One region of the Pectobacterium aroidearum genome, then DNA from elsewhere that is predicted to be linked to it. Evidence: predicted binding sites of a transcription regulator. Region 1 holds the regulator's gene; each other region holds the start of a gene.

Evidence for each region. Region 1 encodes CRP, which controls carbon source genes, mostly activating them, when cyclic AMP is high. Its sites were predicted from a motif close to ATGTGANNNNNNTCACAT; they were not measured.
Region 2: AB8809_RS07445 (ABC-F family ATPase) is a predicted target of CRP. The motif match lies at 4,170-4,187, and genes of this name have one in related genera.
Region 3: AB8809_RS20655 (NupC/NupG family nucleoside CNT transporter) is a predicted target of CRP. The motif match lies at 2,977-2,994, and genes of this name have one in related genera.
Region 4: yrbN (protein YrbN) is a predicted target of CRP. The motif match lies at 6,335-6,352, and genes of this name have one in related genera.

Annotation. Positions count from the first base shown of each region.
Region 1 is NZ_CP166097.1:454,373-462,168, reverse strand. It holds gene AB8809_RS01970 (hydrolase) at 1-552, shown strand, start outside; gene AB8809_RS01965 (YheU family protein) at 554-790, shown strand; gene AB8809_RS01960 (phosphoribulokinase) at 916-1,785, shown strand; gene AB8809_RS01955 (OsmC family protein) at 1,887-2,294, opposite strand; gene crp (cAMP-activated global transcriptional regulator CRP) at 2,668-3,300, shown strand; gene AB8809_RS01945 (aspartate aminotransferase family protein) at 3,493-4,719, opposite strand; gene AB8809_RS01940 (aminodeoxychorismate synthase component II) at 4,839-5,414, opposite strand; gene AB8809_RS01935 (TetR/AcrR family transcriptional regulator) at 5,474-5,896, opposite strand; partial or broken gene AB8809_RS01930 (TetR/AcrR family transcriptional regulator) at 5,948-6,070, opposite strand; gene AB8809_RS01925 (hypothetical protein) at 6,280-7,344, shown strand.
Region 2 is NZ_CP166097.1:1,649,938-1,657,733, reverse strand. It holds gene AB8809_RS07455 (TonB-dependent receptor) at 1-1,474, shown strand, start outside; gene AB8809_RS07450 (ABC transporter substrate-binding protein) at 1,492-2,316, shown strand; gene AB8809_RS07445 (ABC-F family ATPase) at 2,556-4,148, opposite strand; gene AB8809_RS07440 (PhzF family phenazine biosynthesis protein) at 4,266-5,162, shown strand; gene AB8809_RS07435 (GNAT family N-acetyltransferase) at 5,175-5,735, shown strand; gene treB (PTS trehalose transporter subunit IIBC) at 6,435-7,796, shown strand, end outside.
Region 3 is NZ_CP166097.1:4,587,499-4,595,294, forward strand. It holds gene AB8809_RS20645 (TonB-dependent receptor domain-containing protein) at 1-589, shown strand, start outside; gene AB8809_RS20650 (4'-phosphopantetheinyl transferase) at 639-1,355, opposite strand; gene AB8809_RS20655 (NupC/NupG family nucleoside CNT transporter) at 1,538-2,815, opposite strand; gene AB8809_RS20660 (TatD family hydrolase) at 3,120-3,917, opposite strand; gene AB8809_RS20665 (stress response protein) at 4,032-4,220, opposite strand; gene AB8809_RS20670 (DUF1328 domain-containing protein) at 4,345-4,506, opposite strand; gene osmY (molecular chaperone OsmY) at 4,655-5,263, opposite strand; gene prfC (peptide chain release factor 3) at 5,768-7,357, opposite strand; gene AB8809_RS20685 (hypothetical protein) at 7,663-7,796, shown strand, end outside.
Region 4 is NZ_CP166097.1:4,325,196-4,332,991, forward strand. It holds gene AB8809_RS19490 (N-acetyltransferase) at 1-305, opposite strand, end outside; gene AB8809_RS19495 (SCP2 domain-containing protein) at 299-823, opposite strand; gene AB8809_RS19500 (peptidase U32 family protein) at 1,200-2,195, shown strand; gene AB8809_RS19505 (U32 family peptidase) at 2,207-3,085, shown strand; gene AB8809_RS19510 (luciferase-like monooxygenase) at 3,251-4,258, shown strand; gene AB8809_RS19515 (DEAD/DEAH family ATP-dependent RNA helicase) at 4,369-6,258, opposite strand; gene yrbN (protein YrbN) at 6,251-6,328, opposite strand; gene nlpI (lipoprotein NlpI) at 6,433-7,317, opposite strand; gene pnp (polyribonucleotide nucleotidyltransferase) at 7,458-7,796, opposite strand, start outside.

The sequences.
Region 1 (7,796 bases):
CAGCAAGGCGAATCCTGTTATCTCTCTGCTGCCGTCATTGTTTCCGCGCCATTGATGCTCGAACCCTGTAGCCGTCGTATGGAGCAAGGCTTCTCCCGCGTCTATCAGCACTACCTGCTGCGACTGCTAAAGCAAAATGCCGGCCGCAAGCTGGCAGCCTACCCGGACACGCTGCCGATTCAGTTGCCGCAACTGAAACGCATCCGCCAGTTACGAGAGTTTGATGACGTCATTACGTCACGTATTCACGGCTTCCACGATGCCGCCGACTACTATCGACGCTGTAGCGCCCTGCCGCTGTTGCCTCAGATTCGCACACCGCTGCTCATCATCCATGCGAAGGACGATCCTTTCATGACGTCAGAGGTGATTCCCGATCTGTCGCAGTTACCGTCTAATATTGAATATCAGCTAACAGAACACGGCGGGCATGTTGGCTTCGTCGGTGGAACGCTGCTGAAACCGAAAATGTGGCTGGAACAGCGCATTCCCAACTGGCTTAGCCCATTTTTGGACCACGCCACCGACTCCCCTTTGACTCAGGAACCCTAGCGTGATTATTCCCTGGCAACAGCTCGATCCAGAAACGCTGGATAACATCATCGAATCTTTCGTCCTGCGGGAAGGCACCGATTACGGCGAACAGGAGTGGTCGCTGGCGCAGAAAGTGGAAGATATCCGCAGACAGCTCAAGTCCGGCGAGGTGGTGCTGGTGTGGTCTGAGTTACATGAGACCCTCAATATTATGCCGCGCGACCAGTTCAATGCCGGAGGGCATGCCCCCTATTGAGCATGCCGAAAGGCGTGAAAGAATGCGCCAAACATGCTAACAATGATAAAAACTTACGTCATTTTTGAGGATGCGCGCAGGCTCTTGGCCTATGCGCGCATCGCGATCACGGAGTTACGCGTCTTATGTCACATCAGCATCCGATCATTGCGGTTACCGGCTCCAGCGGGGCGGGAACCACGACAACCAGTCTGGCCTTCCGTAAGATTTTTCAGCAGTTTGACCTGCGCGCCGCTCAGTTGGAAGGCGATAGCTTTCACCGCTATACCCGTCCGGAAATGGACATGGCGATTCGCAAAGCGCGTGATTTAGGGCGCCACATCAGCTACTTCGGACCGGAAGCGAATGACTTCAGCCTGCTGGAACAGTCGTTTATCGAATATGGCCTGCATGGCCGCGGCCAGACGCGTAAATACCTCCATACTTACGATGAAGCTATTCCCTATAATCAGGTTCCCGGAACATTCACGCCGTGGGAGCCGATGCCGGAACCCACCGATATCCTGTTCTATGAAGGGCTGCACGGCGGGGTAGTCACCGAGCAAAACGACGTAGCACAGCATGTGGATTTACTCGTCGGCGTGGTGCCGATCGTCAACCTGGAATGGATCCAAAAGCTGATTCGTGACGTTAATGAGCGCGGCCACTCGCGTGAAGCGGTGATGGATTCCGTCGTCCGCTCAATGGAAGACTACATCACCTACATCACCCCACAGTTCTCTCGTACGCACATCAACTTCCAGCGCGTACCTACCGTGGACACCTCCAACCCGTTCGCCGCCAAATCGATTCCCTCGTTGGATGAAAGCTTCGTCGTGATTCACTTTCAGGGGTTGGATAACATTGATTATCCCTATCTGCTCGCCATGTTGCAGGGCTCGTTTATCTCCCATATCAACACGTTGGTCGTTCCCGGCGGGAAAATGGGGCTGGCAATGGAGCTCATCATGGCACCGCTGGTGCAGCGGTTAATGGAAGGGAAAACCATCGAATAAGCATCGAGATACACAGGGTGAGGCCTCCCTACGGGAACCTCCCCCAGTGTTTCCCCTAATAACAGGCTTAAGTGACCAGAATGAGTGCCCAGAGAAAGGGATTATTCCAGCACTCTAATTTCGTGGCTGTGCGTTACCTCAACGGCTTTGCCCAGCATCAATGCGACAGAGCAGTATTTTTCCGCAGACAGAGCGACCGCGCGCTCGACGGCTTTGTCGGTCAACCCTTTCCCCGTGACGATAAAATGCAGATTGATATGGGTAAATAAACGCGGCGCTTCCGAACGGCGCTCTGACGTCAATTTCACTTCACAATCTGCCACATCGTTACGGCCTTTTTGCAGAATCGACACCACATCAATCGCGCTGCATCCCCCCACAGACATCAACACCATTTCCATCGGACTGGGCGCTTTATCGCCGGAATTGCCGTCCATCAATATCTGGTGCCCTGATGCGGATTCGCCCAAAAACGTTAAGCCTTCAACCCATTTTACCCGTGCCTGCATGGTGCCTCTCCACTAAAAATTTTTTGAAAATTTATACCGTTACTGTACAAAAACCAGCGTTAATCAGAGCTTTGTCATGCTGAAGCGAGACAACACAAGACACGTCCTTAAAGCTGTGTTAAAACGAAAATAGAATAGACCTTTTCTGGACAAAGCCAGAAACGAAGAAGATGATGACGTAGCCAGATATACCCAGCCACGTTTACGTTGCAGCAAGGCAGCAACCGGAAAATCAAGGGTACAGTGGTTCCAGTATATTCCCTGACGTCATTCTGCCTAGACTGAATTTTATTTTTTAGCAGTTAAACACGCCGTACAGGGAACTCTGACCCCTGTAATTTGCGCAGTGAATTACAACAGAGGATGATAGCGAATGGTTCTCGGCAAACCGCAGACAGACCCAACTCTCGAATGGTTCCTTTCCCATTGTCATATCCACAAGTATCCATCGAAGAGCACGCTTATTCACCAAGGTGAAAAAGCAGAAACGCTTTACTACATCGTGAAAGGCTCTGTCGCAGTGCTAATCAAAGATGAAGAAGGCAAGGAAATGATTCTTTCCTACCTCAATCAGGGCGATTTTATCGGCGAGCTCGGCCTGTTTGAAGAAGGTCAGGAGCGCAGCGCTTGGGTGCGGGCAAAAACCGCCTGTGAAGTGGCTGAAATTTCCTATAAAAAATTCCGCCAGCTCATCCAGGTTAACCCTGATATTCTCATGCGTCTGTCTGCGCAAATGGCCAGCAGACTCCAGGTTACTTCAGAGAAAGTCGGCAACCTCGCCTTCCTTGATGTGACCGGCCGTATTGCCCAAACCCTACTCAACCTGGCCAAACAACCTGATGCCATGACGCATCCAGATGGCATGCAAATAAAAATTACCCGTCAGGAAATTGGGCAAATCGTTGGCTGCTCGCGCGAAACCGTGGGTCGCATTCTGAAAATGTTAGAAGACCAGAACCTGATCTCTGCGCACGGTAAAACGATTGTCGTTTACGGCACTCGCTAAATCCCTGTCGCTGTACCCTACCAACAAAAAAGCGTGAAGCCTCGGCCTCACGCTTTTTTTTATGGCGAGCTTCCTGCTCGCCACCCTACGGGCCGTCGCAAGCGACGTTGAAAAACGTTCCCTACGTTTTTTTATGGCGAGCTTCCTGCTCGCCACCCTAAGGGCCGTCGCAAGCGACGTTGAGAGCATAACTCAGTTTGCTGCGTTAACGACCTGTGCAACAGCGTTAGAGAACTTCGCCATCCCCTGCACAATGTCATCTTCATCAATGATCAAAGACGGCACAAAGCGGATAACGTTCGGCCCTGCCATCAGTACCATCAGGCCCTGAGCCGTTGCCGCCGCCAGAAACTCGCCCGCGCGACCATGCCACTGCAGTTTCAATTCCGCCCCCAGCAGGAGCCCCATACCGCGAATCTGCTCGAATACGCCATACTGCTGATTGATTTTCTCAAGTTCACTGACAAAGCGATCGTGCCGATCCGCCACGCCTGACAGCACTTCCGGCGTGTTAATGATATCCAGCGCGGCTTCAGCCACCGCACAGGCCAGCGGGTTGCCACCATAAGTGGTGCCGTGTACCCCAACCGTCATCACAGAAGCGATTTCTTCCGTCGTCAGCATCGCGCTAATCGGGAATCCACCGCCCAACGCTTTAGCGGTGGTGAGAATATCCGGCGTAATGCCGTAGTGCATGTAGCTGAATAGTTTACCGGTACGCCCCATCCCACTCTGCACTTCATCAAATACCAGCAGCGCCTTGTGCTGATCGCACAGATCGCGAACGCCTTGCAAGAACTCAGGCGTAGCAGGCGTAATACCGCCCTCACCCTGAATCGGCTCCAGTACGACTGCGCAGGTGTGATCGTCCATCACCGCTTTAACCGCAGCCAGATCGTTGAAAGGAACATGGACAATATCCGCAGGCTTAGGTCCGAAACCATCGGCATATTTAGGCTGTCCGCCAACCGAAACGGTAAACAGCGTACGGCCATGAAATGCATTGTAGAAGGCGATGATCTTGGTTTTATACGGGCTGTGACGTTTAACCGCATAGTGGCGCGCCAGCTTAAATGCGGCTTCGTTAGCCTCCGCACCGGAGTTAACAAAGAACACGCGATCGGCAAAAGTGGCATCAATCAATTTGCTGGCGAGGCGTAGCGCAGGTTCGTTGGTGAAAATATTGCTGGTGTGCCACAGCTTTTCGCCCTGCTGCTGCAACGCATTAACCAGTGCTGGATGGCAGTGACCCAGTGCCGTAACCGCAATGCCACCGGAGAAATCGATATACTCACGGCCGTCCTGATCCCAGACGCGACTCCCTTTACCTTTCACTGGTACAAACTTCGCGGGTGCATAAACCGGCAAAATCACTTTATCGTGAGTATCCCGTGTCACTGCTTTCTGCTCTGCTGCCATTTGCTGCCTCACTCTGCTATCCATCACGTTAGAATGAAAATATAGTCAATAAATATGCATAAAAAATCAATTACAGGCAATATTAAATCGGCCACTGGAGAGAATAACTTTCTATGTAACTAAATTTTAAGGAAATTATCCAAAAGCTGATGTCCTTGCTGGCTAAGAATGCTCTCTGGGTGAAACTGCACACCTTCCAGCGGCAGTGAGCGATGGCGGATCCCCATAATCTCATCTCGCTTACCTTCATGTTCGCTCCAGGCCGTAACCTCAAAGCAATCGGGTAGCGACGCTGCATCAATGATGAGTGAATGATAGCGAGTCACCGTCAAGGGCTGAGCGAGCCCCGCAAAAACGCCTGTATTGCTGTGCGCAATCGCTGAGGTTTTACCATGCATCACCTGCCGTGCCCGCACCACATGTGCGCCGAACGCCTGCCCCATCGCCTGATGGCCAAGACACACGCCCAGAATAGGCAATTTATCGGCAAAGTGACGAATAGCAGCGAGTGAAATACCCGCCTCATCCGGCGTGCAAGGGCCCGGAGAAATCACCAAACGCTCAGGCGCAAGCCGCTCAATCTCACGCAGCGTCAGTTCATCATTACGCTTCACCACGACTTGCGCGCCAAGTTCACAAAAGTATTGGTAAAGGTTGTAGGTAAAGGAGTCGTAGTTATCGATAATCAGGAGCATGGTGTACTTATCGGTAAATAATTGATGATTCATTTTATTGTGCTGTTGATGTCCGCCAATTAACCGGGGGCGTTTTCACAAACAGGGACCAACAGCCAAGCTCGCAGGTAGGGCAGTATTCGCTCGTGGAGTGATAACTGGCTATGAACAGCACAAAAATTCATCGCCATCGCCTGTGTCTCAAATGCCTGAACGCCCTCAGCTAAGATAGCCATCGGCACGTCCTGCCGGAAGTATCCCGCCTCAAGCCAGCGAATGATAATGTCGATATAACGATCGAATGCCAGCGCAATCGGCCCAACCTGTTCAATACCTGCCGCACCAGAGCGACGTAAGATAACGTCAAAGACATAGCGTTCAGATGTCATGAATTGCATACGAGGCAGCAATCGTTCAACGAATTCATCAAGTCCTTCAGGAATCGCAACGGCTTCCATTTCATCGAGTAACTGATGAATACGTTCACCAATCAGTTGGTCCATCAGCGTTTCCTTATCGCTGAAATGGGCAAAAAAAGTGCCCTTCGCTACACCAGCTCGTGTTACGACCTCCTCAATCCGTAAAGCATCATACCCCCCTTCACCAATCAATTGTTGGGCTGTCGCGATCAGTCGCGCATGTGTCTCTTTTGTTCGTTGCTGTATTCGCTTTGTCATCATGACTTGATAACACGATTTCCGACCGTGGTCAAAATTACAATTGACCGCGGTCATTTTACACATCATTATGACCGCGGTCAGTTTTATAAATACAGAGAACATTCGCCTGTCTCACCAACATCAGGCAGACGTTCATACAGCACAATATAGGACCCAGGCCAATGCAAACTCACTGGATACGAATAAAAAACATGAGGAAATAAAATATGCTTAATACGGGTAATGTTCTGATTGTTGGCGGTTATGGCATCGTTGGCGGACAAATTTGCACCCTGCTTGCCAAACGTCATCCCCACCTTCATCTTCTCATCGGAGGAAGATCGCTCGACAAAGCACAAAAAACAGCACGGGCATTACCCAATGCTACTGGCGTACACCTTGACGTAGAGGACACCGATCCACTGGAGCACCTGCCGATCCAGCCCGACGCAATCGTCGTATCGGTAAATGATCACCACGACCGTCTACTGTTATCAGCAACACGCCGTGGTATTGCACTCATCGATCTGGCTCGCTGGCAGGAACGGCAAGACGATGCTAACCGCATACTTCATGGCGTCAGCCTTTCTTCACCTGTCGTCTTAGCATCAGGCTGGATGGCGAGTATCGCTGCTATCGTCGCCGCGGCGTATCGTCAATCGGCTCACCCTGCTCGGTGCATAGATATTGATGTCTTGTTTTCGTCCGCAGATAAAGCCGGACCCGATTCCGTCACAAGTTTTGTAGATATGCACAAACCTTTCACCATTTATGAAGCAGGACAGGAACGCATCGTACGGGGAATGGCCGATCCTAAACCTGTACGTTTTAGTAATGGGCGGGTCATCAACGTCAGGCGTTTTTCCAGTCCGGATCAGACAACATTGGTCAAGACGGGCCATGCAGAAAGTGTCTCGGCACGCATGGCTTTCGACAACACCGCCACCACGGCCGCATTCGCACTCTTTGCCCGCTCTGGCATTTGGGGAATGCTATCCGTAGCGAAACGCCGGGCCTTGCTATACAGACCAGGCCAGGGAGCATCACACGAATTTATACTCGAAATCGTTGAAGATACGGGAACAAAGAAAATCAGCGTCAAAGATAGGCTTGGACAAACTCATATGACCGCAATCAGCGCAGCCAATCAGGTTGAGCGCGTTTTGGCTCTAAATAACCGGCTAAGCCCCGCTCCCGGCGTGACTTACCCCGAACAATCTGCCGATTTATCCGCTGACATCGACACAATACGTGAAATGGGATTACAGATAGAACACCATAACCCTTCCTGAAAACATATAGACTATTATAGGGATGCAAAATGTTATGGCAGTTTATTCTCTTTATTCTAATTAAAGAATGATGTCATCCTGACACCTGCGTTTCTCCTGCTGTAATGGCATCCCTATTGCCAGGAGAAACTATTTTTAGTAACAAAAAATAAATGGAAATGGCTATAAAGACGTCGTCATAAAAACGACTAACATCAGGGCCTGATAGAAATCCACTTAAGATTTAATTTTATTATTGATACAGATCACAATTAACCATTTCGTATAAAAACCCCATAAAACCAATATAGAAAAATAAAGAAACTTTATTTTAATAAGCAATAAATAAAAATCAATGCATTGATTTTTAATGAGAAAAAACAGAAATGAGTTTCTTATCACACAAGGCCGAGCTTGCCCTAAACCTTTTCCAACGTCAGGTAAAAAATATATTTTCAAACCCATATTGTATT
Region 2 (7,796 bases), 1.2 Mb from region 1:
CGCCTGGCTCGGCTACCGTCTTGGCGATCATAAATTCGGCCTGTCGCTAGACAGCTTCAAACTCAGCACGCAGACCTACACCGATTCGACTGAATACGACAGCTTCAGCGTGCGTATTCCTGAACTGGAAAGAAAGAAGGTCGGCCTGTTTTATGACTGGCAGATCGGCGGCGAGGTGCTGAAAAACCTGCATCTGGATGCCTACCAGCAAAATATCAAACGCGAATTCCGTAACAACCTGTCGCAGAGTGGTAATCCGCTGCGCTATAACAGCATGGCGCTTTATCAGGGCAAAATGGCAATGAGCACGGGAACCGACGACAAGCAGACCAGTCGGGGATTGACCTTACAGACAGATATCACACCATTCACCGATCATACGCTGATTGCCGGAGGACAATGGCTCTCCGATGTGGTGAAGCAAAACGCGTTCTCCGATGTCCGGGTAACGGGATCATTGTCGCCGATGGGCACACCGTCTCTGTCGGTTAACCCCAGCTCGGTATCCAATAACCACTGGCGGCAAAATAGCTGGGCGCTGTTCGCACAGGACGAATGGAAAATAACACCGGACTGGACGTGGACGCTGGGTGCTCGCCAATACTGGGTGGAGTCACTCTCCTACGGTGGCCAGAAAACAGGTACGGTGAGAATGAACGGCATGGTGATGCCGAACAACAGTACATCTGCCGCCGCGAAGGAAAATGACAGCACCTTAGTCACCGCCAGCAGCCTGCGCTATTCCGGCTTCGACAATATCCAACTGCGTGCATCCTTTGCACAAGGATATGTCTACCCTACCCTGACGCATAAGTTTTACGACACCGCAGCGGGTGGGAGCACCACTTACGGCAACGCCAATCTAAAAGCGGAAAAGTCAGACAATTATGAAGTCGGCATGCGCTATAAAGACGACAGTTGGCTGCTGGACAGCGCGGTCTACCACTCGCGCGCCAGAGACTACATCACCACGCTTAACTGCGCCGGTAACGCCGCCTGCTCCGGCAGCACGGATAGCAGCAGCCGCTATTACGCCAACGCCAACCGTGCAACCACGTACGGGATGGAGATGTATGCGGAATACCTCGGCTGGACGCTGTCGCCTTACGTTAACGGCAATATCATCCGCCGTGAGCTGGAACTGCCGACTCGTAGCACCTATCGTACCGGAGAACCCACCTTGACTGGCCGCGTCGGGGTCAAAAACATCACGCTGTTCGAGCGTATGGAGCTGGAATCGGATCTCTACCTCCGGGCGGCTTCACGCGCGAAGGATGAAACGGCAGATACCGCTGTCCAGCACAGCGGCTGGGCAACGGCCAATCTGGAGTTCACCAGCACCTTCGGCAGCGAGAATCAGTATCAGGTCACGCTGGCGCTGAACAACCTGTTGGACAAGCGCTACACCACCGCGCATGAAAGTATTCCCGCATCCGGCTTCAGCACCGCGATTGGCGCGGCATTCTCCTTCTGAGAATGAGGATGAGGATGATGAAGGCGTTTATCGCGTTAATGCTCTTCGGGCTGTCTTCCTTCACCAGCGCGGCCGAACCGCGCGTGGTGATTGCCGGCGGTTCGCTGGTGGAAATCGTTTATGCACTTGGCGCAGGCAATACGGTAGTGGGTGTCGATCAGACCACCACTTACCCGCCACAAACGGTAACGCTACCGAAGGTCAGCAACTGGCAGCAGTTGACGAGCGAAGGGATTTTGTCACTGCACCCCACGTTATTGATGACCTGGCAGGATGCCAACCCGCCGCAGGTGCTTAACCAGCTAGAGCAGGCGGGCGTAACGGTCGCCCGTTTTACCCGCACGCCCAGTACGCCAGCGCAGCTGTTTAGCAATATTCGTCAGGCTGGCACACTGCTCAATCGTTCTGAGGCTGCCGAACAGCTGGCCACGCGTCTCTCTCAGCAGCTCAATGCGGTATCAGAGCGGCTGGCGACGCGAAAGGATCGCGTCAGCGTCGTGTTTTTGCTGAGTGTCGGCAGCAGCGCGGCGCAGGTCGCGGGGAAAAATACCGTGGTGGATAGCCTGATCGCGCTGGCGGGCGGGGAAAATGTTGCTACGCATAGCCAGTATCGTATTTACGGCGGCGAGGCAATGATTGCGGCAAATCCAGAGGTGGTGGTGGTGACCAAACAAAGTGTGGAAAACGGTGTGGAAGCGCTGGCGGCAGTACCGGGACTGACGCAAACCGCAGCCTGGAAAAACCAACGTATTATCGCACTCGATCAGGCGATTTTACTGGGAATGGGGCCGCGCGTTGTCGAAGCGGTTGAAGCGCTGAATCGCGGCTTCTATCCTGACTAAACGAATATATCCCCTAGATAATTCGAGTTGCAGGAAGGCGGCGACACAGTGAATCCTCAGGAGCTTACATCAGTAAGTGACTGAGGTGAGCGAGGACAAGTCGGCTTAGCCGATTTGAACGCCGCTTGCGGCGGCCCTTCAGGGCGAGGCTCAGTGATGAGCCGAGTATTGCCAACGCACATGCAGCTTGAAGTATGACGGGGATTAACGGCCTCAATAATGAGGCCGTAATACAACGCTTACTGAATACCCTGACTGCGCAGGTAATTTTCATAGTTGCCGGTGAAATCGTTCACTTTATTTGGCGTAATTTCCAGAATACGGGTCGCCAACGAGCTAACGAACTCACGGTCATGAGAAACGAACAGCAGCGTCCCTTCGTACATCTCTAGCGCCATGTTCAGCGATTCAATGGATTCCATATCCAGGTGGTTGGTCGGTTCATCCATCACCAGAATATTCGGACGTTGCATCATCAGCTTACCAAACAGCATGCGGCCTTTTTCACCACCGGATAACACCTTCACTTTCTTCTTGATATCATCTTGGCTGAACAGCAAACGACCCAGCACGCTGCGTACCGCCTGCTCGTCATCTTTTTCCTGCTTCCACTGGCTCATCCAGTCAAACACCGTCAGCGTCTCATCGAATTCATATTCGTGATCCTGCGCGTAGTAGCCAATTTTGGCATTTTCTGACCACTTCACGGTGCCGCTATCTGGCTGAAGATCGCCGACCAGCGTTTTCAACAGCGTCGATTTACCAATACCGTTGGTACCCAGGATCGCCACTTTCTCACCGACTTCGATCATCAGACCCAGCTTGCTAAACAGCGGGCCGTTATCAAAACCTTTGCTCAACGCTTCCACTTCCAGCGCATTACGGAACAGTTTCTTATCCTGATCAAAACGGATAAACGGGTTTTGGCGGCTGGACGCTTTCACTTCATCCAACTGAATTTTATCAATCTGACGCGCACGCGATGTCGCCTGTTTGGATTTAGAGGCGTTGGCGCTAAAGCGGCTGACGAACGATTGCAGTTCGGAAATTTGCGCTTTCTTCTTGGCGTTATCGGCCAGTAAACGCTCGCGAGCCTGCGTCGCAGCCGTCATGTATTCATCGTAGTTACCGGGATAAATACGCAGTTCGCCGTAGTCCAGATCCGCCATGTGCGTACAAACCATGTTCAGGAAGTGACGGTCATGCGAAATGATGATCATGGTGCTGTTACGCTCGTTCAGCACCTGCTCCAGCCAGCGGATCGTATCGATATCCAGGTTGTTGGTCGGTTCGTCGAGCAGCAGGATATCGGGATCGGCAAACAGCGCCTGCGCCAGCAGGACACGCAATTTCCAGCCGGGAGCAATCTCACTCATCAAACCATAGTGTTGCTCAACCGGAATCCCAACGCCCAGTAACAGTTCGCCGGCACGAGATTCTGCGCTGTAGCCATCCATCTCACCGTATTGCACTTCCAGATCGGCAACTTTGTAGCCGTCCTCTTCGCTCATTTCAGCCAATGAGTAGATGCGATCGCGCTCTTCTTTTACCGCCCACAGTTCCCCGTGGCCCATGATGACGGTATCCAGCACGCTGTATTTTTCAAAAGCGAACTGATCCTGACGCAGTTTACCCAGGCGCTCATTAGGATCGAGGAAGACGTTACCGCCACTCGGCACCAGATCGCCACCGAGAATCTTCATGAATGTGGATTTACCGCAGCCATTTGCGCCAATCAAACCGTAACGGTTGCCGCCGCCAAATTTAACGGAAATGTTTTCAAACAACGGCTTGCTGCCGAACTGCATGGTGATATTGTTGGTACTTAACACAGCACTTATACTCGAGTCGGAATGTGATTTGGCGCGCATTATGCCACAAGCGCGCGATAGGATCGCGGTTAGTTTTGAGTAATATTTAAGCGATAGCGCATACAGGAGAGAAATGCGATGCCGATAGTACGTCGTTTCAAACAGGTCGACGTTTTTACCCAGCAGCCTTTCAAGGGCAATCCGCTTGCCGTCATTCTGGAAGCAAATGGGTTAACCGATGCGCAAATGCAGAATATCGCGCGTTGGACAAACCTGTCAGAAACCACGTTTGTCCTGCCAGCTACCGATCCTCTGGCAGATTACCACGTGCGCATTTTTACGCCAGAATCGGAAATGCCCTTTGCCGGACACCCGACGCTAGGCACCGCGCATGCCCTGCTGGAAGAAGGATTGCGCCCGAAATCCCCAGGTCAGTTAGTGCAACAGTGCGGCGTTGGCTTAGTTCCGATCAATATTCATGACGATGGCAGTCTGGCTTTTCACGCACCGCAGGCCACCATGGTTCCGTTCGGTGACGAGCATATGCCACTGCTGGAAAAAACGCTTGGCATTACTGGTTCTGATAATGCTGCTATCGATAACCGCTACCCGCCCACCGCAGTACATATGGGAATTCGCTGGCTGGTGATTCGTGTAGACAGCGCCGACACCTGTCTGAACATCACACCCGATGCAGACGCGCTCTCAGCCGTGCAAAACCTTAGTCAGACTAACGGCATCGCCATCTACGGCCCGCACGATAACGCGACGCCAGCCGATTACGAAGTTCGCGCATTCTATATTGAACGTGGCCATCTCAAAGAAGATCCGGTTACTGGCAGTGCCAACGCCTGTCTGGCAGCGCTGCTTCGCCAGCAGCACTCGACCAATAACGTCACCGCGCCACTCAGTTACCTGGCACGACAGGGCACGATGCTGCACTGCGATGGCCGGATTACCGTAACTTATCTGAACGATGAACCTTGGATCGGCGGGCATAGCGTCACGATCGTTGACGGTACCTTGCAAGGGTAAGGGAGGGATTTTATGGAAACGTCGGTTGTCGATCCGTTATTTGCAGACAAACTGTATGAGCTACGTCATCAGCCCCATCTGCGCCTAACGATACAGGAAGAATGCGATGCCGATGCGCTCTTCAACCTGATTCAGCAGGAAAAAGCCCGTCTGCGACGAACGTTACCCTGGCCAGACTCCGTCACGAACGTCGATGACACGCGTGAAACCATTGGCGACAACAGAAAGGCGTTCTTTGACAAAACCTCTGCCGTGTATCTTATCCGCTGGGACGACGCGTTGGCTGGCATCGTCTCCTTCAATACGATTCAGGATAAAGAAGGCGTCATCGGCTACTGGCTCGCCGAAGCATTTGAAGGGAAAGGCATCATTTCTCAGGCCGTCAACACGCTGATAACAGCCTATGCCGATGCCAATCTCGTTGATCGCTGCGTCATCAAAGCCTCAACCGCCAACACACGCAGCAACGCCGTCGCTCAACGGCTCGGCTTCCGTTTTCATCACCTGGAGAAAGATGCAGAGCAGATTGGTGAGCAATGGTTCGATCATAATATTTATCACTATCCCGCCTGACACGGCCTCATCTTGCATTCCCTCACCTGATGCGCAGCGCTATTGGCGCGTATCAGGTTCGTTTCGCTCTACGGCGCACGCTATTTGCCAACTCGTTATATTTTTGTGACTAACATCACAAAAATGTTGAAATCCAATTTCATCTCCGCTACCATTAAAAACGTGATGAACATCACACTTAATTAACCCGTTAGAGGAGTCTGATAATGACTATGTTTCGTAGAATCAGCAAATTCTTTAAAAGAATGGGAGATGTTTATGTCAGCTACTGTGAACGTATTGGGTCAATCATCAGCCCGTTCTGATTGTGATATAAACAATCTCTAAAGCCGCCTCCTATAGGCGGCTTTTGTTTTTCTCCTGCTCCCACATCCTATTCATCTCTCTTTCTTTTTTGTCTACCCGTACGTCACAGATCTGTGCGGCACACCGCATGCCTGAACATTCTCTTTTAAAAACAGCCCAATGCGTTTTCCTTTCACAGCACAATCATCGTTAACAGACTATGCTTTTCTGTAGCTGTACTTGCTTCGCGTCCCTGACGTCTGCGCTAAAAGATATACCCTAAATAATTCGAGTTGCATGAAGGCGGCAACCGAGCGAATCCCCAGGAGCTTACACAGGTAAGTGACTGGGGTGAGTAAGAGCAGCCAACGCACAGGCAGCTTGAAGTATGACGGGTATAAAAAGGACATGACTATGAGTAAAGTTAAGCAACAGGATATTGACCGTCTGATCGAACTAGTTGGTGGACGCGAGAACATCGCGGCTGTCACGCACTGTATTACCCGTCTCCGCTTCGTCTTGCACGATTCGTCCAAAGCTCATCCAAAAAACATTGAAGAAATGCGTATTGTCAAAGGGTGCTTTACCAACGCAGGACAGTTTCAAGTCGTGATTGGCACCGACGTCGACGAGTATTACAAAGCACTGCTCGCCACGACAGGCAAAGGCGAAATCAATAAGGAAGAGGCCAAAGTCGCCGCCCGCCAGAATATGAGCTGGTTTGAGCGCAGCATTTCACATTTCGCTGAGATCTTTTTCCCGCTGCTTCCCGCGCTCATCAGCGGAGGCTTGATCCTCGGTGCGCGTAACGTGATCGGTGATATCCCGATGCGTGACGGGCAAACGCTGGTACAGCTTTACCCTACCTGGCAAACCGTCTACGATTTCCTCTGGCTGCTGGGCGAAGCCATCTTCTTCTATCTCCCCGTTGCGGTCTGCTGGTCAACCGTACGCAAAATGGGTGGCACGCCCATCCTCGGCATCGTACTCGGTATCACGCTGGTATCGCCACAGTTAATGAACGCCTACCTCATCGGGCAGCAAACGCCCGAGGTATGGAATTTTGGCTGGTTCACGATAGAGAAAATAGGCTATCAGGCACAGGTTATCCCTTCCGTTCTAGCCGGGATGGCGCTGGCGCTGATTGAAACTCGGCTGAAGAAAATCGTACCGGATTACCTCTATCTGGTGGTCGTGCCTGTAACCTCACTGATTCTGGCCGTTTTCCTGGCACATACCTTGATTGGCCCCTTTGGCCGTATGATTGGCGATGGCGTTGCCTGGGCCGTGAAAGCCGTCATGACCGGCAGCTTTGCTCCGATTGGCGCCGCGCTGTTTGGGTTCCTTTATGCACCGTTGGTCATCACGGGCGTGCACCAGACAACGTTAGCGATTGATATGCAGATGATTCAGAGTATGGGCGGCACGCCGGTCTGGCCACTCATCGCGCTGTCCAACATTGCCCAGGCGGCAGCCGTCGTTGGAGTGATTCTCGTCAGCCGAAAAGACAACGAACGCGAAGTTTCAGTTCCCGCCGCCATTTCCGCCTTTCTTGGCGTGACCGAACCAGCCATGTATGGCATCAACCTGAAATACCGCTTTCCGATGCTGTGCGCCATGATCGGCTCCGCCGCCGCCGCACTCATTTGCGGCCTGTACGGCGTAACAGCAAATGGCATCGGTGTCGGTGGGTTGCCGGGCATTCTCTCCATCAAGCCACAGTTTTGGGGAATCTTTGCTCTCGCCACGCTGGTTGCCGTCATCATTCCGATTGTA
Region 3 (7,796 bases), 1.1 Mb from region 1:
TGGTCAATGCTACATCGTCGGTAACCCTGACCTGAAGGCTGAAACCTCTATCAGCTATGAACTGGGTACCGCCTATGAGGCCGAGCATTTCGGCACTGGTATCACCCTGTTTAACAATGATATTAAAGATATGATTCAAACCAATTCGCTAACACGAACCTATGAAAACGTGAGTAAAGCGCGTGTGCAGGGGATTGAAACCTCATTTTGGGTCGACCTGACAGATGATCTGAACTGGACCACCAACTGGACCGTGGTTGATGCAGAAGACCGTGCGACCAGAATGCGCCTGAAGCAAACACCGAAAAATACGGTTAACACGCAGTTGAACTGGCAGGCGCTGGATAATCTATCTACCTACGTGTCCTACCAGTACACCAGCAACCAATATTTGCGTGATAAAGAAACGTATAGAACACGCGGTTTTAATACCGTGGATATTGGCGCGACCTATACACCGGTTAAAAACGTGGATCTGAAACTGGGTGTCACTAACCTGACCAACGAAAAACGGGATTATGTTGCGACCGATATCGACTACTTCGTGTCTGGACGTACGGTGTACGGCGGCGTGAGCTATAAGTTCTGATGCCAATACGTTCTGATGAATAGATCCAAGCCCGCTCACGCGGGCTTTTTTAGCAGCAGATAAAGGTAGTGACGTCGTACTCTCTTAGCAGATACGCCCCTTTAAAACGGCGTCCAGCGTAAAACGTCGGCGTCAGATCGGTCAGCAGTTCCAGCTCAAACTCGCGTTTGGTGATATCCAGCGCCACCAGTCTGGCATCCAGAAAATCAAAGTAGTGCCGAACCTGCGGATAAAGCGCCTTAAACAGACTCTCTTTCGCTGAGAAACTTACCGTCAGCAAGCAGCAGAACGACTCCTCACGCTCCTGAAACCACTGGAATTCCTCGTCGCCAATGATGCCAGGCCACAGCGATTGCGCACGCTCATCGGATATGAATCCTTCAATATCAACACCCACACACGATAGCGCCTCGATACGCAAATGCGCAGCACAGAGCACGCTGTCTTTGTTATGGCTGAGCGAACCAGCGACATTTTCCGGCCACTGTGGCGAACGATCTTCCGCACTGCACAGCACGAAATCAGGATGATCCAATTTATTCAACACGTGTCTGGCAAGATAGCGCCCAGCCAGAAATTCGGCACGCCGTTTCGGCACTGCACGCGCTAACGCATCAGGGAAAGGGATGTTCAACGCAGCAAACAGCGCGTCGTCATAAGCAGATACATGAAAATGGCAGCGAGCAGTAATACCTGGGTAGGTGGCACCGTCCGTTGCCCGTGGAAAAGTAATCCATTCAACATCATCAATAAAAGCAGAAAGCATGTCACTCCACTCAGGCAAGCATGTCGCACCCGCATTCGCTACACGCTGCGTAGATCACGCTTAAGCCCTAAATAATGTAGGGTTTTAAACGAACAATGGGCGACTTTCGCCGCCCATCACCTCGCAACTGCAAGAATGCCTGGTTACATTTACAAGGTCCGGTACTGCATAGTCAACAAGGACTACAGAGACAAAAAGAACCCTGCGATGCAGGCGCTCATCAGGTTAGAAAGCGTACCTGCCGCGACCGCCTTCAAACCCAAACGGGCAATATCCTGACGCCGACTCGGTGCCATACTGCCCAAACCTCCAATAAGGATAGCAATAGACGAAAGGTTAGCAAAGCCGCACAGCGCGAACGAAATCACAGCTTTGGTATGATCCGACAGAACCTGCAAGCCCGCAGCAGCAACCACATCATCCGCTTTCAGGTACTCGCTGAAATTCATGTAAGCGACGAACTCGTTAACGATCAGCTTTTGCCCAATAAACGACCCCGCTACCGTTGCTTCATGCCACGGTACGCCGATTAAGAAGGCAACAGGTGAGAATATCCACCCCAGCATCAATTCCATTGACAGTTGCGGGTAATCAAACCAGCCACCGATACCACCCAGAATGCCATTAAGAAGAGCAATCAAAGCGACAAAAGCCAGCAACATCGCGCCCACATTCAGCGCCAGTTGCATACCGGACGCCGCACCGCTTGCCGCTGCATCAATGACGTTAGCCGGGCGATCGTCTTCATCAACAAACCCAACCATCTCGTCATGATCGTGCGTTTTTTCCGTTTCCGGCACCATCAGTTTGGCAAATAGCAATCCACCCGGCGCAGCCATGAAGGAAGCCGCAATCAGATAGTCCAGCGGCACGCCCATCTGGGCATAGCCTGCCATCACAGACCCCGCAATGGAGGCTAATCCGCCGCACATCACCGCAAACAGCTCTGAACGCGTCATGTTGGCGATATACGGACGAACCACCAAGGGTGCTTCTGTTTGGCCGACAAAAATATTAGCCGTGGCAGAGAGCGACTCAGTACGGGACGTTCCCAACAGTTTCTGCAACCCACCGCCTAATAAACGGATGACCCACTGCATCACCCCCATGTAGTACAGTACCGCTACAAGGGAAGAGAAAAAGACGATGATCGGTAATACACGGAATGCGAAAACAAACCCGCCACCGCCGAAGATTTCGAACATTTTGTCGGAAACCAGACCGCCAAAAATGAATGAAACCCCTTGGTTTCCGTAGGCGATAACGTTTGCTACACCGCCCGTCAATCCCTCCAGAATTTTGCGTCCTACTGGCACATACAGCACCAACGCACCGATACCAATCTGAATAACGAAAGCACCAACTACGGTGCGCAATCTGATCGCTTTACGATTACTGGACAAAATAACCGCGAAAAAAATCAGAACAAGCATGCCGATGAGACTCATAACGAGTTGCATGTGCAGTTCCCTATAACGCGTGAAAAAAGTGAAAGCATAATAAAAATCATTTCGCCAGAGCAGTAAGCACGTGCTGGCGAGCCGATTATAAAGAGTGGCCCGAAAAGGTCGCTAATTTATGTCACAAATACATACAACATCGAACAGTCCAAAACACCAAAAAGTGATCTGTATCACAATTTAATGGTTGGTATATGAAATCAAGATGACTGTTCTGTCTGTTGTTGCACAGAAATAAGAGAAAAACGGAAGCAAACAGAAGCTTCCGCGTTAGAGGAATAGTGTCGGCATAACGGTAGCGGTGTTATGTCGGAGTGAGCCGTCCAAATAGCCTGAACGAATTTTGCCAGAGCGCCTCGGCAATCTCCTCAGGCGATTCTGAACGTAGCTCACACAGCGTGTGAAACGCACACGAAATGCGCTCGGGTCGGTTTGGCTGCCCTTGATAACCACTCATCGGCATATCGGGTGCATCCGTTTCCAGCAGCAGGCGATCTAACGGCAGCTGCGCAATCGCCTGACGCGTTTTATTCGCCCTGTCATAGGTAATGGTTCCCCCGACGCCGATGTAATAACCCAGTCGGATAAAGGCCTGCGCCTGCGCCAGACTGCCCGCAAACCCGTGAACCACACCGGTACGCGGCACGTCGATACGACGGAGCAATTGCGCCAGCCTGTCGTGGCTGCGCCGCGAGTGCAGGATCGTCGGGAGATCGTATTTTTTCGCCAGCCGAAGCTGAGCTTCAAGGAAGGTAAGCTGTCGCTCGAACTGTGGTTCCGGCATGTAGAGATCCAACCCAATCTCACCGACCGCGACCAGTCTGGCAGGCTGTTGCCGCAGTTCGTCTTCCAGACGAATCAGGTCATCTTCCTGATGCTCGGCGATATAAAGCGGATGGAGGCCTAGCGCAGCATAAAGCGATGGGTAAGTACGAGCGAGCATCAACACGCGTTCGAAATGCTGGGAAGCCACGGCGGGAATAATGATGCGCTCAACCCCTGCGTCTTGCGCCAGACGTAAGCTTTCCAGTGCATCATCGTAAAAGAGGGGAAAATCGAAATGACAGTGGGTGTCGATAAAACGGTATCGTTCAGAAGGCACGTCGCTTCTCTCCGTCAAGATTAAGTCCACCAAGATGAAGCAACCTAATCGACGGCCAAGTAATATCCTGCCAAAGCATCATGGCAGAATAGGACTTGTCGTTGCGGTAACGCCTCAGTGTAGCGTGGTTTTCTCTGAGGATACCTCTTCGTGCGCCTTTCCGTAACCCTCTTGCAATACGCCGGACAAGTAATCGTTACTCCCTTCCAGCCAGGCGCAATCGCTGTCAAACCAATCGGCCCACAGCGCCAGAAAATTCCCTTTCCACTGTTTCCATTTGCCAACAACGATATCGCTATTCATCATAAACCTCCTGATAAACTGTCGAAATGCAGCAAATACGCGAACAGTGTGCCGGTAAAATGTGACAGCCGCGTGGCGCGGCTGTGTGCTCTGTATGACATTTATTCTATAAAGAATGCGTGTGCTATGGCCGTTTTCGACCAGTGAACAAGCTAAGCAGAAACAGAATAATACCGACCACAAAGACGATTTTCGCCGCGCCAGCTGCCGTACCGGCCAGCCCGCCGAAACCCAGAGCTGCCGCGATAAGTGCGATAACTAAAAATATAATGCCCCAACGAAACATACGCTCTCCTTACCAGACAAAATTAAAAATCATGGTGGTCATCCTGACGCACTTCTTGCGTCCTGACTGCGTATCCACAGATGGTGTTTTATTATGCGGATTAGGTAGGGTTATCCGCTATGACGGATAACCCCGTTTGAAATGACGATTATTTAACGGTCAGGTCGTTTTTAACGCTTTTCACGCCGTCAACGGCCTTCGCAATACTTTCTGCACGATCGGACTGCGCTTTGTTGTCGACTTCACCGCTCAACAGCACAACACCTTCCTGCGTTTCGACTTTCACTTTGCGAGACGGAACAATGTCATCCGCCAGCAGTTTCGCCTTAATCGTGCTGGTCACCACCGCATCATCGGCATAAGCGCCAACCGACTGTGATTGATTATCTTTAACCTGCAGTTTGTCGCTGACGGATTGGACGCCCTCAACCTGAGTGGCAATTTCCACCGCCCGGGTGCTCAGTGCCTGACTACCGACAAAGCCGCTGAGTGTGACGACACCCTTTGACGTTTCAACGGAAATGTCGCTGCTGGTAATGGATTTATCTTCCAGCAACGCACTCTTCACTTTTGCTGTGATAGCGCTGTCACTCATGTAGCCAGAGGCTTTATTGGCGGAGCTATCGATTTTTGCACCAGTTGTATCCGCGATACGTTCTACTTTCTGCCCTAATGTTTCTTCCGCCATGGCACCGCCAGCCAGAATCGAACTCAGAGCAACTACGATCAGCGATTTTGTCAATGTGGTCTTTTTCATCGATGTCTTCCTTCTTATGCTTTTCTCTAAACCCGAAACAATCTATTCGAGTCACATTAACGCCTGCACCGTCATCAGCAAATCAAGGTGATAATGACGTGACCAATGCTCCGATAATTCCCTCTTCTTGCATAAAAAAATCAGAGCATTGAATTGCAAAAGCGAAACAAATCAAAACAATGAACCAACTTGCATTGTGTTAACAGTTGAACAAGCTAACTCAGTTAACACGTTGTTAACTATAGCCCACAGAATGGAAAATCACAGGGGAACAAAGGAATATGTACAGCAATTCAGATTTGTCTGTTGCACCGAGGCAGGAGATCGCGCAGGGAAAAATAAAAATATAAGATATTGATTTTTAGATGTTTTAAAAATAAAAACACCCGGCATTATTGGCCTAAAACCAAACATAACCGGGTGATGATTATTTTAACAATGTGGTCACGATGTAAACACCACAGCCACGTTTATTTTCGTGAAACCGTGGCGTATCGAACAACATTAATGCTCACGCGTTTGGTGGAACGTCACTTCTGGATAGCGTTCCCGCGTCAGGTTCAGGTTCACCATCGTTGGTGCCACATAAGCCAGGTTATCCCCGCCATCCAGCGCCAGATGCAGCTCGTTCTTACGCTTAAACTCTTCGAATTTCTTCACATCGCTGCACTCAACCCAACGCGCGGTAGAAACGTTTACCGACTCGTAAATCGCCTCAACGTTATATTCGGTTTTCAAACGGGCAACCACCACATCAAACTGTAGTACGCCGACCGCCCCCACGATAAGATCGTTGTTGGTCAATGGACGGAATACCTGTACCGCGCCTTCCTCAGACAGCTGTACCAACCCCTTCAGCAGCTGTTTCTGCTTGAGCGGATCGCGCAGGCGGATGCGACGGAACAATTCCGGCGCAAAGTTAGGGATACCGGTGAATTTCATGTCTTCACCTTGCGTAAACGTATCGCCAATCTGGATAGTGCCGTGGTTGTGTAACCCGATGATATCGCCCGGGTAGGCTTCTTCAATATGGGAACGGTCACCCGCCATGAAGGTCAACGCATCTGAAATCACCACGTCTTTGCCCGAACGAACCTGACGCAGCTTCATGCTCTTTTCATATCTCCCGGATACCACGCGCATAAACGCCACGCGGTCACGGTGTTTCGGGTCCATGTTGGCCTGAATCTTGAATACAAAGCCGGTGAATTTCTCTTCCGCTGCCGTCACTTCGCGGGTATCTGTTTTACGCGGCATCGGCGCAGGCGCCCAGGCAACTAACCCGTCCAGCATATGGTCAACGCCAAAGTTACCCAGCGCCGTACCAAAGAAGACCGGTGTCAGTTCGCCTGCCAGAAACGCGTCCAGCTCAAATTCGTGCGATGCCCCTTTCACCAGCTCCAGCTCTTCACGCAGCTGTGCAGCCAGCTCTTCGCCAACAGCGGTATCCAGATCCGGGTTGTCCAGCCCTTTAACGATGCGTACTTCCTGAATCGTATGGCCTTTACCGGTCTGATACAGATAGGTTTCATCTTTATAAAGGTGGTACACGCCTTTGAACAATTTACCGCAGCCAATCGGCCAGGTAATCGGCGCACAGGCAATCTTCAGCTCGCTCTCGACTTCATCCAGCACTTCCATCGGATCGCGGATGTCACGGTCAAGTTTGTTCATAAACGTCAGAATCGGCGTGTCACGCAGACGCGTGACTTCCATCAGCTTACGCGTACGATCTTCGACCCCTTTTGCAGCGTCGATCACCATCAGGCAGCAGTCCACCGCCGTCAACGTACGGTAGGTATCTTCGGAGAAGTCTTCGTGCCCCGGGGTATCCAGCAGGTTAACCAGACATTCACGATAGGGGAACTGCATCACGGACGTGGTGATGGAGATACCACGCTGCTTTTCCATCTCCATCCAGTCGGATTTTGCATGCTGGTTTGAACCACGCCCTTTTACCGTACCGGCAGTCTGAATCGCCTGTCCGAACAGCAGGACCTTTTCGGTAATCGTGGTTTTACCGGCATCGGGGTGAGAAATGATAGCGAACGTTCTTCTTTTAGAGACTTCGCGGGCGTATTCACTTGGAGACATGATTTTCAGGTTTCTTTTGTTAGCCACCCGGCGTCAGCATCAAGTCAACAACACTCCGATGTCAGATCGTCAGGCAAAGCGGAAATAAACTAAACTATAGCCGGGCATTTTCCCTGATTTAACGTGCAGACACAATCGGTGATGACATAAACAGCAGGCGGAGCACGATGGCCTGCACTCCCTTCCATTTATCCAGTTCCGAATAGTAACAATAACATATTGAAACATTTGTAAAGAATCGGATTACCGCTGCCGATAATATTTGGGTCAATATTTAACCACTTGATCGCACTTAAGGAGAGAGTATGAGCTTGTCTGTAAATAATACGGGTTATAGCAATTCTCAGGCCCAAAGCACCGCGACATCTTCGACTACAGCACAGTCAACGACAACAACAAGCAGTGATAGCATACAAATCACCGATCCGATTACCGGAAA
Region 4 (7,796 bases), 1.4 Mb from region 1:
TCATTCAGCGCATCCAGGCCTTCGTAGACCAGCTTTTCCCCCACGCCCTGCCGGCGCAGACTTTCGTCTACCGCCAACGGCGCAAGCGCCACCCACAGCCGATCCTCACCTTCGATCAGCACTGGGCTGAATGCCGCGTAGCCCACCACTCCACCTTCATCGTCGGTTGCTACAACGCCAAGCGTCAATAAGCCGTCTTCACGCAGTTGATGCACCAGATCGGCTTCTGCACCCGTAGGAAAAGCGCGGCGCAATAAGCTGTCGATCCCGGCGGCATCAACGGGAATTTCCACCCGAACTAGCATGATACTGGCGCGTGATTTGCTGTTTGCACCACGCCCTCCTGTAAACCAGCTTCAACAAAATTCGCCAATTGCAGCAGGCCGATACGCAGCGGCGCAGGCATGGCTTCAAGCTCAATGGCGTCCATCAGGTTCTTCACATACAAACCTAACTCAGTATCGCCTTCAATGCGCAGACGACGCTGGAAAAAGAGCGTATCGGGATCTTCTTTACGCGCGGCGATCAAAATCAGATCGTTCGCGTCCGCACTAAAGCTGACATCCGGCGTTTCATCATGGCTCACCACCAGACGGCCATCGCGCAGCGTCATAAACCACTGCAAACCGACGTCACGTACCTCAATTTTCAGCCAGCGGCTTTCGAGAAATGCCAGATCGCCCTCCTCCAGCGCCTGACGGAACTGCCAGCCCAACATCTGTTCCAAAACCTGACGCTGTAGCGCAAAGGGGGTGAACTTGAGTGGCTTACCTAATAAGCTCGGCCCCTGACGCACAATCTGCGCTCGTAGTTTTTCCAACACTGGCGTACTCCTCTTAAAGCAATCTGACTGTTCAGATAATCTGCAAACATTTTGCCACATCCACCGCGAGCGGAAGAGGTCTATGTCAATAATTTAGTCGGTTATCCGATTATGCCCAACAGATTTTGTCCTTGCGCAACGATTAGCACCATAAACTGCCTTAAATCAAAGTCCTTACCTGATGGGTTAATTAAGATTCTCAATCGTTAACAACATTCATCGACTGATAAAAAATCGTCGTAAACGGTTTTCAGCATCGCTCGCGACAACCCGCAAGGGGGATGGCAGAACGCCGTCATCAACAGCGATCGTCAGTCTAAACATCATTGATCGTACGAGCCGCGACGGCACCGAAGGGATTAATGAAGGATTGTGTATGGAATTGCTTTGCCCCGCCGGCAACCTGCCGGCACTGAAAGCGGCCATCGATAATGGCGCAGATGCGGTCTATATCGGCTTGAAGGACGACACCAACGCTCGTCATTTTGCCGGGCTGAATTTTACCGATAAGAAACTCCAGGAAGCGCGCGAATACGTGCACCGCCATCGGCGTAAACTGCATATCGCCATCAATACGTTTGCTCACCCGGACGGTTATCAGCGCTGGCAGCGAGCCGTGGATATGGCAGCACAGATCGGCGCTGACGTGCTGATCCTCGCCGATCTCGCCATGCTGGAGTACGCCGCCGAACGCTATCCTCACATTGAGCGTCACGTGTCGGTGCAGGCTTCGGCGACAAACACTGAAGCGATCCGTTTCTATCATCGTCATTTTGATGTCTCACGCATTGTGCTGCCACGTGTGCTGTCCATTCATCAGGTGAAGCAAATCGCCCGCACCAGCCCAGTGCCGCTCGAAGTTTTTGCTTTCGGTAGCCTGTGCATCATGGCGGAAGGCCGCTGTTATCTCTCGTCTTATCTGACCGGTGAATCACCGAATACCGTGGGTGCCTGTTCACCCGCGCGATTCGTACGCTGGCAGCAGACGGAGAACGGCATGGAATCACGCCTGAACAATATTCTCATCGACCGCTATCAGGATGATGAAAACGCCGGTTATCCCACGCTATGTAAAGGCCGCTACCTCGTTGATGGGCAGCGCTATCACGCGCTGGAAGAACCCACCAGCCTGAACACGCTGGAGCTTCTGCCTGAGTTGATGGCCGCCAATATTGCTTCCGTGAAGATAGAGGGTCGCCAGCGTAGTCCGGCCTATGTCAGCCAGATTACGCAGGTATGGCGGCAGGCTATCGATCGCTGCCGCGCCAATCCTGAGACATTCGTGCCAACACAGGCCTGGATGGACGCGTTAGGTGCGGTGGCCGAAGGCACGCAGACCACACTCGGTGCTTATCACCGTAAATGGCAGTAGTGGGAGAACACATGAAATACGCATTAGGGAATATTCTCTACTATTGGCCGAAAGAGGACGTCGAGGCGTTTTATCAGGCTGCGGTAAGCAGCAGCGCCGATATCGTCTATCTCGGCGAAACGGTGTGCAGCAAACGCCGACTGATGAAGGTGGCGGACTGGTTCAACGTGGCCCGCGAAGTCGCCAGCAGCGGCAAGCAGGTGGTGATCTCAACGCTGGCGCTCTTACAAGCTCCGTCTGAGCTCACGGAACTGAAACGCTATGTAGAAAATGGCGAATTCTTGCTGGAAGCGAACGATCTGGGTGCCGTCAATATTGCAGCCGAACGCAACCTGCCGTTTGTCGCCGGACACGCGCTCAACTGCTACAACGCATACACCCTACGTGTGCTGCACAAACAAGGCATGGTGCGTTGGTGTATGCCAGTCGAGCTTTCTCGTGACTGGCTGCAAAACCTGCTGAATCAGTGTGACGAGCTTGGCTTTCGCCACCAATTTGAGGTGGAAGTGCTCAGCTACGGACATTTGCCGTTAGCCTATTCCGCCCGCTGCTTCACCGCACGTTCAGAAGATCGACCAAAAGACGAATGTGAAACCTGCTGCCTGAGTTACCCGCAAGGCAGAAAAATGCTGTCGCAGGAGAACCAGCAGGTCTTTGTCCTGAATGGTATCCAGACGCAAAGCGGCTATTGCTACAACCTCGGTAACGAGCTGGCGTCGATGCGGGATCTGGTGGATATTGTCCGGCTGTCCCCGAACGATATCAGCACGCTGGCGATGCTGGATAAATTCCGCGCCAACGAACAAGGCACTGCACCATTAGCGCTGGAAAATCAGGCCGATTGTAACGGCTACTGGCGCCGCGTCGCTGGCCTTGAGCTTGTCCCGTAAGCCACATCCTATCCGGGCGGCATGCCGCCCTTTCCTTCCTAAGCGCACCTTTGAACTACGTATAACCGTGACATTCCCGCATACTGATCTGACTTTCATCATTGACTGACGGCATTAGCATCCATCGCTCAGGTGGAGTCAGTGAACAACAAAGTGAGTCATATTATGTCCACACCTTCTCAAGCTGCTGTGTTTTCCGTCCTCGATCTTGCGCCTATTCCACAGGGTGCGACAGCACGTGACGCCTTCCATCGTTCGCTGGATCTGGCGCAACATACAGAAAAATGGGGCTATCACCGCTATTGGCTGGCAGAACACCACAGCATGACCGGTATCGCCAGCGCAGCAACCTCAGTGCTGCTCGGCTATCTTGCCTCGGGAACGGCGCGCATTCGTCTCGGCTCCGGCGGCGTGATGCTGCCGAACCACTCACCTCTCGTCATTGCAGAGCAATTTGGTACGCTGGAATCGCTGTATCCCGGCCGCATCGATTTGGGATTAGGCCGTGCCCCCGGCACCGACCAGCGCACCATGATGGCACTGCGCCGTCACCTCAATGCCGATATTGAAGATTTCCCACGAGATGTGCAGGAACTGCAACGCTATTTCGCCGATGCACAGCCGGGTCAACCGGTGCAAGCCGTTCCGGGACAAGGTTTACACGTTCCGATCTGGCTATTGGGATCGAGCCTGTACAGCGCACAACTGGCCGCAAGACTGGGGTTGCCTTTTGCCTTCGCCGCCCATTTCGCGCCCGATATGTTGCTGGAAGCGTTCCATCTCTATCGCGAACACTTTATCCCTTCAGCCACCCACGCCAAACCTTACGCGATGGTTTGCGTGAATGTAGTCGCGGCAGAGAGCGATCGGGATGCACGTTTCCTCTTTACCTCGATGCAGCAACAATTCATCAACCTGCGCCGTGGTACACCGGGCCCGCTCCCCGCACCGGTAGAAAACATCGACACGGTAGGATCACCTGCCGAGCAGTTTGGCGCGGATCAAGCATTACGGCTGTCCATTGTTGGCGATCGCGCCAAGGTGCGTCATGGATTGCAGAGTCTGTTGCGAGAAACACAGGCGGACGAAGTGATGATCAATGGCCAAATATTTGACCATCAGGCACGCCTGCAATCTTTTGAAATTGCGATGGATGTGCGGCAAACGCTTTAACGTACGTTGATAGATTTGTTTGAACCAAAAAAAACGACCCTGAACGGGTCGTTTTATATTGCAGCTGATTTTGTTACGACAGCCTGTATTGAAGCAAGCTGAAGTGAAGCTTACGCGTCAGCAGGACGACGACGTGGAGCGCGTGAAGCACCGTCACGGTTATCACGGTTGAAAGAACGCTCGCGACGCTCACCACCGTTACCTTCACGACGTTCACCACCGCCGAAAGAGCGACGTGGAGCAGCGCCATCACGACGTTCGCCACCAGGACGGCCACCGCCACGACGTTCATGCGGCTGAGCATCACCCAACAATTGCATGTTCATCGGTTTGTTCAGAATACGCGTGCGGGTAAAGTGTGATAACAGGTCACCCGGCATACCTTTCGGCAGTTCAATCGTCGAGTGAGACGCGAACAGCTTGATGTTACCGATGTAGCGGCTGCTGATATCGCCTTCGTTGGCAATTGCGCCAACAATGTGACGAACTTCAACACCGTCATCACGGCCCACTTCGATACGATACAGTTCCATTTCGCCTGCATCACGACGCTCACGACGTTGCGGACGGTCACCGTCACGGCTTTCGCGAGAATCGCGCGGATCACGGCGACGATCGCCACGTGAATCACTACGGGAATCATCACGATCGCGGAATTCGCGACGAGGACGGAACACAGGATCCGGTGGCAGAATCAGAGGACGTTCACCCTGCGCCATTTTCAGCAACGCCGCAGCCAGCGTTTCGACATCCAGCTCTTCCTGCGGTTGCAGTTTCGTCAACAGCGCGCGGTACATATCCAGATCGCTACTTTCCAGCTGTTGCTGTACTTTAGCAGCAAACTTAGCCAGACGGCGTTGACCCAGCAATTCTGCATTTGGCAATTCCACTTCAGGAATCGTCAGCTTCATTGTGCGCTCAACGTTGCGCAGCAGGCGGCGCTCACGGTTTTCAACAAACAGCAGAGCACGACCCGCACGACCCGCACGACCGGTACGGCCAATACGGTGAACGTAAGACTCGGCATCCATCGGGATATCGTAGTTGACGACCAGGCTGATACGTTCAACGTCCAGACCACGCGCCGCAACGTCGGTCGCGATCAGGATATCAAGACGGCCATCTTTCAGACGCTCCAGCGTTTGCTCACGCAGCGCCTGGTTCATATCACCGTTCAGCGCGGCGCTGTTGTAGCCGCTACGTTCCAGGGCTTCAGCCACTTCCAGCGTTGCATTTTTGGTACGAACGAAAATAATCGCCGCATCAAAATCTTCTGCTTCCAGGAAACGCACCAGCGCTTCATTTTTACGCATACCCTGCACCGTCCAGTAGCTCTGGCTGATGTCTGGACGCGTGGTAATGCTGGATTGAATGCGAACTTCCTGCGGATCTTTCATGAAACGGCGCGTAATGCGGCGAATCGCTTCAGGCATGGTCGCAGAGAACAGCGCAGTCTGATGTTCAGCAGGGATCTGAGCCATGATGTTTTCAACATCTTCGATGAAGCCCATACGCAGCATTTCATCGGCTTCGTCCAGTACCAGACCACTCAGGTTGGACAGATCCAGCGTACCGCGTTTCAGGTGATCCAGCAGACGACCCGGCGTACCCACGACAATCTGCGCACCCTGGCGCAGCGCGCGCAGTTGCACGTCATAGCGTTGGCCGCCATACAGTGCGACGACGTTAACGCCGTGCATATGTTTGGAGAAATCATTGCAGGCCTCTGCTACCTGCACCGCCAGCTCACGGGTCGGTGCCAGCACCAGAATCTGTGGTGCTTTAAGCTCAGGTTTCAGATTGTTCAGTAATGGCAGAGAGAACGCTGCTGTTTTACCGCTACCGGTCTGTGCCATACCCAGCACATCGCGACCGTTCAGCAGGTGAGGAATACATTCCGCCTGAATCGGAGACGGTTTTTCATAGCCCAAATCAGTCAGGGCATTAAGGATAGAGGTGTTCAACCCCAAATCGGCAAAAGAAGTTACTAAATCAGTCATGTACACGTGCCTCATTACACATGGCGGCCAGTCTACATAACTCGTCGTGAAAATTTTCAGTCATTTTCATTGAAAAGTGTGAACCGGCTCAAATTGGATTAAAAAGCGAACAAAAAAGCCCTCACCCGTGAAGGTGATAACCGAAGTTTTTCAGGCTGATTAGATGTTCGTCAGCTATTGCTGGTCCGATCCTGATAGGTCGTCTTGCTCTTGGCCTAATAGCGCCAATTCCAACAATGCATAGCGGTGCTCAACAAAGTTATGGACGTTGTTGGCAACCGTCAGCTTGAACAGCGCCAAAGCGGTGTTCTTGTCCCCCAGACTTAGGTAGTGCTTACCTAAATAGAAGTCAGTTTCACTGAGATGCTCAGCGAGCGAAGTGTTATCCGTAGCTTCTTCCTGTAAACGCTGCATCAGTGTTTTTTCACTGATACCACCCAGGTAGAATTCGACAATATTCCATCCCCAAGGCCCTTTCTTGGCGTCGTCATAGCGTTTCTTCAACGCAACTTTGGCCGTCTCTGGATTGATTTCTCGCTCCACAAGATACAGCCACAACGAACGGAAAGGATCATTCGGATCGTCTCGATAAAACGCCAGCAGATCATCCTGCGCTAACAGGTAGCGACCGCCGTAATACAAAGCGATGCCCCGGTTTAAACGCGCGTAATTGTAAGTTGGATCAAGCTCTAGTACAGAATCAAACGCTTCATAGGCAGCATCAAAATTGCCTGCCTGCGTTAAATAGATACCCAAATAGTTAAAAACTTCTGGAATATCAGGGCGGATCGTCAGCGCTTGTGAAAAATCATTCCGCGCCAATGCCCGTAACCCGAGACTATCATACAGCACTCCGCGCTCATATAATAGCTGTGCTCGCTCATCATCGGTTAATGCCCGGCTTGCAAGGATTTGTTCCATGCGTGCCAGAATCACTTCCTGCTGTAAAGTAGGCTGTAACGGAATCGCCAATACTGCGTCTTTACGCCAATCCGTGTTGCTGCATCCTGCCAGCATGAGTGCTGTTGCAACATAACACCAGCGCAAGAAAGGCTTCATTTCCCACTCCCGAAGACAAACATTGGATGAACATCCTGTCCCGGACTGCTCAACGCAAGGACATCCATACCCTTACGATAGACGAGGCACCTTGCCATGATAATCAGGCAAGGTGCCATAAGACTGTTTTCTAACAGTCGTTATTCCTCAGAAGACGGGGCTGCCGCTTCCTGAGTTGGCGCTGTTGCTTCTTTGATGCTTAAGCGTACGCGGCCCTGACGATCAACTTCCAGAACCTTGACCGGTACTTCCTGACCCATTTGCAGGTAGTCAGTCACTTTCTCTACGCGCTTATCGGCGATCTGAGAAATATGCACCAGGCCTTCTTTGCCGCCGCCGATAGCGACGAAAGCACCAAAGTCAACGATGCGGGTAACTTTACCCTGATACACGCGGCCAACTTCGATTTCAGCAGTGATCTCTTCAATACGACGAATCGCGTGTTTCGCTTTTTCGCCGTCAGTTGAAGCGATCTTCAC